Regions from separate parts of the Brevibacillus antibioticus genome, predicted to be linked through region 1. Evidence: predicted binding sites of a transcription regulator. Region 1 holds the regulator's gene; the other holds the start of a gene.
What was found. The regulator CtsR, encoded in region 1, represses protease genes until heat stress. The targets are predictions, from matches to a motif close to ATGGTCAATAAAGGTCAAACA.
Positions count from the first base shown of each region.

Region 2: the regulator CtsR is predicted to act here: its motif matches at 2,664-2,684, upstream of E8L90_RS01065 (ATP-dependent Clp protease ATP-binding subunit).

Region 1 covers NZ_SZNK01000001.1:4,644,050-4,648,257, forward strand. The annotation lists gene mcsB (protein-arginine kinase McsB) at 1-939, opposite strand, end outside; gene mcsA (protein-arginine kinase activator protein McsA) at 959-1,477, opposite strand; gene E8L90_RS22365 (CtsR family transcriptional regulator) at 1,494-1,958, opposite strand; gene E8L90_RS22370 (HAD hydrolase-like protein) at 2,147-2,833, opposite strand; gene E8L90_RS22375 (MGDG synthase family glycosyltransferase) at 2,868-3,983, opposite strand.
Region 2 covers NZ_SZNK01000001.1:228,836-233,043, forward strand. The annotation lists gene rbsK (ribokinase) at 1-629, shown strand, start outside; gene E8L90_RS01055 (TetR/AcrR family transcriptional regulator) at 806-1,402, shown strand; gene E8L90_RS01060 (MFS transporter) at 1,467-2,606, shown strand; gene E8L90_RS01065 (ATP-dependent Clp protease ATP-binding subunit) at 2,725-4,208, shown strand, end outside.

The DNA.
Region 1 (4,208 bases):
TAGGACGAGCGGAGATACATTTGGAATGATGCCTAGATCAATCCCCAGACGTACATCAGACAAGCGCTGAGCCGCTTCCTTGGACTCTACTGTGCGAGCGTACATCAGGATGCCAAACGACCGAAAAATCCGATCCTCCAAAGAAACCCGGGTATGCTCCAGCAAGTAAGTACGTGCCACACGCTCTTGCTCAATAATCTGCCTGGCTACACCGTAGAGGTTGGAAAGAATATCCGATTCAGACATCCCCAGTGTGACCTGATTGGATAACTGAAAAAGATTCCCTAGAGCTTCGCTGCCCTCTCCGTAAATTCCTCTAACGACTAGACCAACTTGATTAATTGCCTGTAAAATTCTGCTGATCTGCTGCGTCATCACCAGAGCTGGCAAGTGCAGCATCACAGATGCACGAATTCCCGTACCCACATTGGTTGGGCAGCTTGTCAGATATCCTCGTGTTTCGTCGAACGCGTAGTTCAAGTTTTTCTCAAAAATGTCGTCTATCTTAGTTCCTATTTCCCATGCCTCGTTCAAACGAAACCCGGGTAATAGTACCTGTATTCGAATGTGGTCTTCTTCATTAACCATAATGCTGACGGACTCATCTTCACGAAGCAATACCGCACCTTTGCGAGATTCCTCTGCCAAATGAGGGCTAACCAGATGCTTTTCTACGAGCACACGTTTTTCTAACGGATTAATTTGATCCATATGGATGACCTGAAGCTGATGCCGCTTGCGCATTGCCTCCGAATCGCTTACTTCCGTTACCTTTCTGACGACTTCCTCGCCCTGCGAGTCCGTTGCCAATAACGGAAAGGGATGCTGGCGCAGGTTACGGGCGATACGCAGCCGTGTACTTATGACAATGTCGGAATCAGGACCTTCTCCTTTCATCCAATTGCTCCACGGGTTTTGCATAAACTGCTTTTGGGACATAACCAGCTAACCTCCCTTGCTACGATTGGGCCATTTTTTGTTCCAATGCTCGAATTCGATCACGCATTTCTGCTGCCTTCTCGAACTCTTCACTGGCGACATGACTTTGCAGCGCTTGCTTTAGTTGCTCTAGCTCTTTACGGATCTTCAGTTTGCCACCGGTACGCTCTGGTACCTTTCCACTATGCTGTGTGTTCCCGTGAATCCGGCGGAAAAGGGGGTCCAGTCGGTCACCCAAAAAGGTGTAGCAATCACTACAACCGAATCGGCCGCTTTTACTAAATTGAGTATATGTGAGTCCACAGGTTTCGCATTGAAGCGGCTTATTCGTTGCCGTTTCGCGTCCATTCTTTTGCATGGGATCAAATTTTAAAAGTCCTGAGAGGAGATTGTTGATGCTGAAGTTGTGAAAGCCGGTAAAGACGTCCCCTTTTTCATGAGCACACTGCTCGCAAATATGGTATTCGGTTTTTTCGCCATTGACGATTTTCGTCAAATGAAGTGTCGCCGGTCGTTTTCCGCATTCCTCACAGTTCATAACATCATACCTCCTTTTACTTCAACAAGATTGCCGCGATCATCTGCTTTAAAATATTTGCCCGCAAACGATCCCGCAATTCAGCTTCTAGCGTCAATACGTTTCGCGAGGTAGCGATTTTCATCAAGGTGGCTTCTCTGATGTTGACTAAGCCTTCCTCCAATAGTCTTTCTACGATCGCATTTCCCACGCTCTGATTGATACTCTCACCAATCAGTTCCTCCGTTAGCAATTCCTGCAAGCGTGCTTTGCTGACAATCTGCACCTTGCGTATGCGAATATACCCGCCGCCCCCGCGCTTACTCTCTACGATGTATCCTTTTTGAACGGTAAAGCGCGTATTAATGACGTAATTGATCTGAGACGGCACACATTGAAAATGGTCGGCAAGCTCACTACGCTGAATCTCGATCGATCCATTGGGACTGTTTGTAATGATGCTTTTTAAGTGATGTTCAATGATGTCCGAGATGTTACGCAAGTCATCGCCTCCTATTCCTCTGTGTATGTTTCTGATGAGCTACCTATTGACTTTGACTATCTTTGACGTTAATTATAATGGGTTTAGTGCGTGCCCGCAAGTGTCCCTTACACATTCTAGTGTAGGCAAAAGAGGGCTGCTTGAAACTTGGACATGATCAACAAAAAAACCACTCCCTGAGGAATGGTTTATGCTTGTTCTTGCGTATTGGTGTCGATTGCTGGCAAATGATTCAGTAGCTGAGGGAAGCTGGTGATGATGACATCTGCCCCATCAAGCTCGCCTGGTTTGGCAAAACCAAAGTCGCATCCAATGGTAAATAAACCGTTTGTCTTGCCTGCTTCCACGTCGGAGTGACGATCTCCTACCATGATGGCCTGTCCGATTTTGTAATCAGACAACAATTTTGCAACTAGGTCATTTTTGGAATGCGTGCGGAAGCGGCCAGCCGAGTACAGGTCGGTCATCAGTGGCTTCAACTCGTATTCCTGACAAATGGCATCGATGTACTCTTCCTGCCCATTGCTTGCTATAAACAAAGAAAATCCTTTTTCACGTAGCTTTTCTAAAGTTGATTTTACATCCGGATAGAGGTCGGTCACTCGTTCTTTAAGTAACTGGATTTCATTCTCTAGCAAGAAGGTGTCTGCTGAACGAATAGCTTCCTCACTTGCGCCCGGCAATAATTTGTCCCAGATTTGCTCGAGTGTCATTCCCAGTACATTGATCAGTTCACGTTCGTCAGGGGTTTCCCCTTTCCACAATCCTTTTTGACGAAGCTGGTCAAACGTTCGAATAAACGCGGGGGTCGACAGCTTTTCTGTTTGCAGTAACGTGCCATCCATATCAAATAATATAGCGAATGGTACAGTCATAGGTTCCTCCATTTTGTCTGGCTAGGCAGCTATTCTACTTCTCCTGGCATATATTCATATCATCCATGATAAACTCAGTAATTCGTTGTGCAGCATCTGGCTTCGAGATTTTCAGTCCCATTCTACGCATATAGTCCACCTTGGACGGGCTATGCAATAATTCATCGATAAAGTAAATCAATTGCTCCGACAAATTCGCATGTACCGCACATCCATTATTGAGCAAAAAGTGGCTGTTCCTCTCTTCCTGTCCAGGCAGAGGGTTGTAAACAATCATAGGTACCCGTTTACTCATTACTTCAGCTGATGTAAGTCCTCCTGATTTGGTGACAATTAAATCAGCCGTTTCCAAGTATTCGTGGAAGTTATTGATGAATTTTAGCGGAACGACTTCATGCCGATACGTACGATTGATCACTTTATTGTACAGCTTGTCGTTTGTCCCTGTTAACACAAAGGTTTTAAGAGGAATGTTAATCTCTTCTAGTCCATCCAATACTTTTTCCATCGAGCCGAGACCCAATCCGCCCCCTGAAAGAATAATACTCTTTTGTTCAGGAGCGAGGCCAAGCTTTTGCCGAATTAAATCCGGTTCCAATGGCAAACTGAATTTTTTCATGATGGGAATGCCCATCGGAATGAATTTTTGATGATCCTGTCGATAAACGTCTAACAGGTAATACAGCTGTTCATGACCGATGAAGTAATAATTGATATGGTGATTAATCCATGAAGGATGGATGGTATAGTCAGTAATGATCGTATAGATTGGTTCTTTCCAATCATTTCTCCCTTTCAGTACGGAAAGCATACAGCTTGCAAACGGATGCGTAGCAATAAAGGCATCCGGCTGTACGCTGTTGATCAACTTTTTAAGTTTGTTTGCCAATAACTTATTCATCAGCACATTCATATCGAAAAAACGGGTTTTTTCTGTATTATGATAAATTCTGCCCCACATCTTAGGTGACAGCCTTAACAGATTCATATAGCTTTCCAGCAAAATCTTGTGAAAGGTGGGGCTAATATATTCCAACGTATCGATGATCATTGATGTGCAACCACTCTCAGCCAAGCTTTCTTGCATGGCCCGCGCTGCCTGGTTGTGTCCGTTACCGATGGAAGCGGAAAAGATTAGAATTTTTTTCATGAACGATTCTCCTTCATAACCTCGCCTATTCCAACGCCTGGATCAGGTACCTTCTCATGTTAGTCTACCCCAAGACCCGTCTGCAAGAGGGAACTTGTCGGTCATTCGGCCTAACTTATCGACAAAATAATCGCGAGTTTGACTTTTTGTTGTGAGATACGTTAAAAACAAAAAACCTCCTTACCCATTCTGGGGTAAAGAGGTTGGTTTCATTCCCTGAAAACT
Region 2 (4,208 bases), 4.4 Mb from region 1:
CTTTTATCAATGTAAGTGATGATGGGGAAAATAACATCGTGCTCGTTCCGGGGGCGAATGCGCTCGTCAGCACCGAGCATATTGCAGACAATCTGTCCATTTTAAAGGACAGCGACGTCGTATTGCTCCAACTGGAAATCCCGATGCCTGTCGTGGAATATACAGTCAAAGAGGCTGCCAGACTCGGCAAGCTGGTCATTTTAAATCCGGCACCTGCACGCGAGCTATCCAGTGAGCTATTAGCCCATGTACATACCTTAACCCCAAATGAAACAGAGCTTTCTATTCTCACGGGAATGCCTGTATCCACGATAGACGAAGTGCATGCAGCAGCCCAAAAGCTTTTGTCTGGTGGACCAAAACGCGTCATCGTGACATTGGGGGAAAAGGGCGCTCTCATAGTAACCGCCGATGAGGCGACCCATATCCCGGCTTTCCGCGTAGAGCCAGTAGATACAACTGCGGCAGGCGATTCCTTTACAGCAGCTTTTGCGGTTGGGATCACACAAGGAATGACCGAAACCGAAGCGGCCACTTTTGCCAGCAAAGTTGCAGCGATTGTCGTGACAAGGAACGGTGCTCAACCATCCCTGCCTACTTTCGATGAAGTACAAGCATACTCTTTTTAATGGGGAAGATTTAGAGACAATATAATCAATGATCGAGCCTATTTTGAAAGATGATTTTCAAAATGGGCTTTTTCTATAGGCATGTTTTGTACAGTTGCAGACATTTTATTTGTTGACCGAACGGTACATAATGTGTAAGATTTTCCATAACAGTTGGAAACGAAAGGAGGATTCCGGTGAGCAAACGCGGCAGACCACGTGATTTTGATTACACGTCCATCGTAGATGTGGCCATGAAAACATTTTGGACAAAAGGCTACAATGGTTGTTCTACGCACGATTTATGCAGTGATACTGGACTGGGTAAAGGCAGCTTGTACAATACGTTTGGCAGCAAACAGGACCTTTACCAAGCAGTGGTGGAACACTATCACGAAACTGGGATTCGTGAACAGCAGGCATTATTGGACAGTCCGGGTTCCGTGAAAGAACGGTTGCAAAATTTTTTAACTTGGGCATTGGTGGAAGACTTCGAATCTACGAATCCAAAGGGATGTTTGCTGATCAATGCGGGATTGGAACGGGCAAAAGACGATCCCAAGATTGAAGAAATATTCTCCAGACATGTTGAACTTCTAAAGCAAACTATGGAAAAAGTGATGGAGGAAGGCTTGCGAACGGGCGAAATCTCCAAAAAACGAACTGCTGTGGATTTGGCTAGCCTATTTTTAAGCAGTTACTATGGCTTCCGTGTGTTGAATACGTCCACACAAAATCGGACATTGGCGGAACAAATCATGAACGGCACTATGGAATCTATCTTCGGCGCGTAATGCGCTCTTTTTTTGAGTGATTTTTGTACCGGATGTTACAAAAATGAGTAGGGAGTGTTCCTTGATGCCGTCGATGATTTATTTGTTAGCGGTAGCGATTTTTGCGATGACGACTTCTGAATTTATGGTGGCTGGCATGATGAATGAGCTTGCCGATGATTTCGGTGTATCGATCCCATCCATCGGGTATTTCATTACGGCGTATGCGGGTGCAATGGTCATAGGAGGCCCGATACTAACGGCAACTCTCCTGCACATTCGCCGAAAACAAGCGTTACTTTCATTGGTTGTCTTCTTCTTCTTAGGCCAATCGTTAGGAGCAATGGCTTGGAATTACGAATCGATGATGCTTGCACGTATCCTAACCGGTATTGCTTCATCCGCAGCGTTTGGCATCTCCGTCAGTATTTCAGCCAGCTTGGTTCCTCCTCATTCACGTGGAAAGGCAGCTTCGATTGTTTTGGCAGGCTTAATGATTGCTACTGTCATCGGTCTCCCGCTGACAACCGTGATTGCACAATATTTCGGCTGGAGAATGAGCTTTTGGGCAGTTGCCGTCGTCGTATTGCTATCAGGGGTATTGATTCAATGGTTGCTCCCTTCCGACGCACACAAAGACCAGATGAACGTAAAGGATGAGCTTGCCAGTTTTCAAAATCCGCACCTTTGGGCCGCGTATGCAACGAGTATGCTGATTATTGGCGGTACCTTCGCAGCGTTTAGTTATTTTACTCCGATTCTTACGGATGTAACGGCTTTTTCGGAAGGGAGTATCCCGTATTTGCTTGCCCTTTATGGCATCGCGACCGTGATCGGAAATATCGTGATTGGCAGACTTGCTGATCGTTTTGCCATGCGAATCCTTGTATCGGGATTAAGCATACTCTTAGCAGCATTGGTTCTGTTTGCCGTAGGCGCCGAAAATAAATGGATCGCTGTGCTGTCCATTGTTCTGATTGGGTTGACAGGTGTTGCGATGAATCCGGCCATGATCGCACGAGTTATGAATACAGCAGGCAGTGGGACAATGGTAAACACTGTGCATACTTCCTTTATTACATTAGGTGTTGCCATTGGTTCTTCCTTAGGCGGGATCGGAATTAGTAGTGGTTACGGACTTATTTCACCATTGTGGGTAGGCGCTTGTTTAGCTGCTATTGGGTTACTTTCAATCGTTCCCTATCTGCAAAAGAGCAAAGTGTAAAAAACCATACAATCCCTCTTGAAAGTCAAAGAAGGTCAAACTATAATAAAGTCAACGAAGGTCAGGAAAGGTCAAAGATCTTCTGAATTCCAAAACAACGCTTTTGGGGGGATTGAATATGCATTGTGAAATCTGCAAACAACGAGAAGCAACTGTGACTGTTCATATACGTGTACAAAATCAGCAGCAAAAATACGATCTGTGCAAAGACTGCCAGACAAAACTGACCAACAAAATGGGGGTGGGCATGGGTTTTAGTCCGTTCTCCTCCTTCTCTGGATTGGATGAGTTTCTGCAAGGCTTTGCCCAAGGTCGGGTGAGTCCGGGAAAATCTTCCAGTCAACCACAAGCACCAGAGCGTGGCGGAGGTATTCTCGATGACCTAGGCCGTAATTTAAACGATGCGGCACGTGCAGGACTGATTGACCCTGTGATTGGTCGCGAACAAGAAATTGAGCGTGTCATTGAGATTTTGAACCGACGCAACAAGAACAATCCGGTTCTGATCGGGGAACCAGGGGTCGGGAAGACCGCGATTGCGGAAGGCCTCGCTCTGCGTATTACGGAAGGGCAAGTACCGACCAAGCTGAAAAACAAGCAGGTATACATTTTAGATGTCGCCTCTCTGGTTGCAGGGACAGGAATTCGCGGACAGTTCGAGGAAAAAATGAAGCAAGTAATTGCCGAGCTGCAAAAACGCAAAAACGTCATCTTGTTTGTGGATGAGATTCATCTCTTGGTAGGGGCAGGCTCTGCGGAAGGATCGATGGATGCAGGGAACATCCTGAAGCCTACACTGGCTCGTGGTGAGTTGCAGCTGATTGGGGCAACTACGTTAAAAGAGTATCGTGTGATTGAAAAAGACGCTGCTCTGGAGCGCCGCCTGCAGCCAGTCATGGTCAAGGAACCAACCGTAGAACAAGCCATCGAGATTTTGAAAGGTTTGCGTCCGAAATACGAAGCATTCCACCAAGTCGCTTACTCGGATGAAGTCATCCGTGCCTCCGTGGAATACTCCCATCGTTACATCCAGGATCGATTCTTGCCCGACAAGGCGATTGATCTCATGGATGAAGTGGGCTCGCGTTTGAACCTAAGATCCTCCGTGGTGGATACGTCAGAGTTACATGAGCGTCTGGCGCAAATCAATCAGGAGAAAAAGGAAGCGACGGAGCAAGAAGCGTACGAACGAGCTGCCCGTCTGCGAGACGAAGAAGCGGGCATTTTAGAGAAGCTGGATCAAATCGAAGGCAAGGAACAACGCGTCAAGGTTGATGTCACAGACATCCAAGCCTTGATCGAGCAAAAGACGGGGATTCCTGTTACCAAACTGCAAAGTGATGAGCAGATGAAAATGAAAAACCTGGCAGCTCATTTGGAAGCAAAAGTCATTGGTCAATCCGAGGCGGTCACACAAGTCGCGAAGGCGATTCGACGCAGTCGTGCAGGTCTGAAACCGAAAAACAGACCGATTGCTTCCTTCCTGTTCGTCGGTCCGACTGGCGTAGGGAAGACAGAGCTGTCCAAAGCGCTAGCAGAGGAGCTGTTTGGTACCCGCGATTCCATGATCCGCCTCGATATGAGCGAGTACATGGAGAAGCA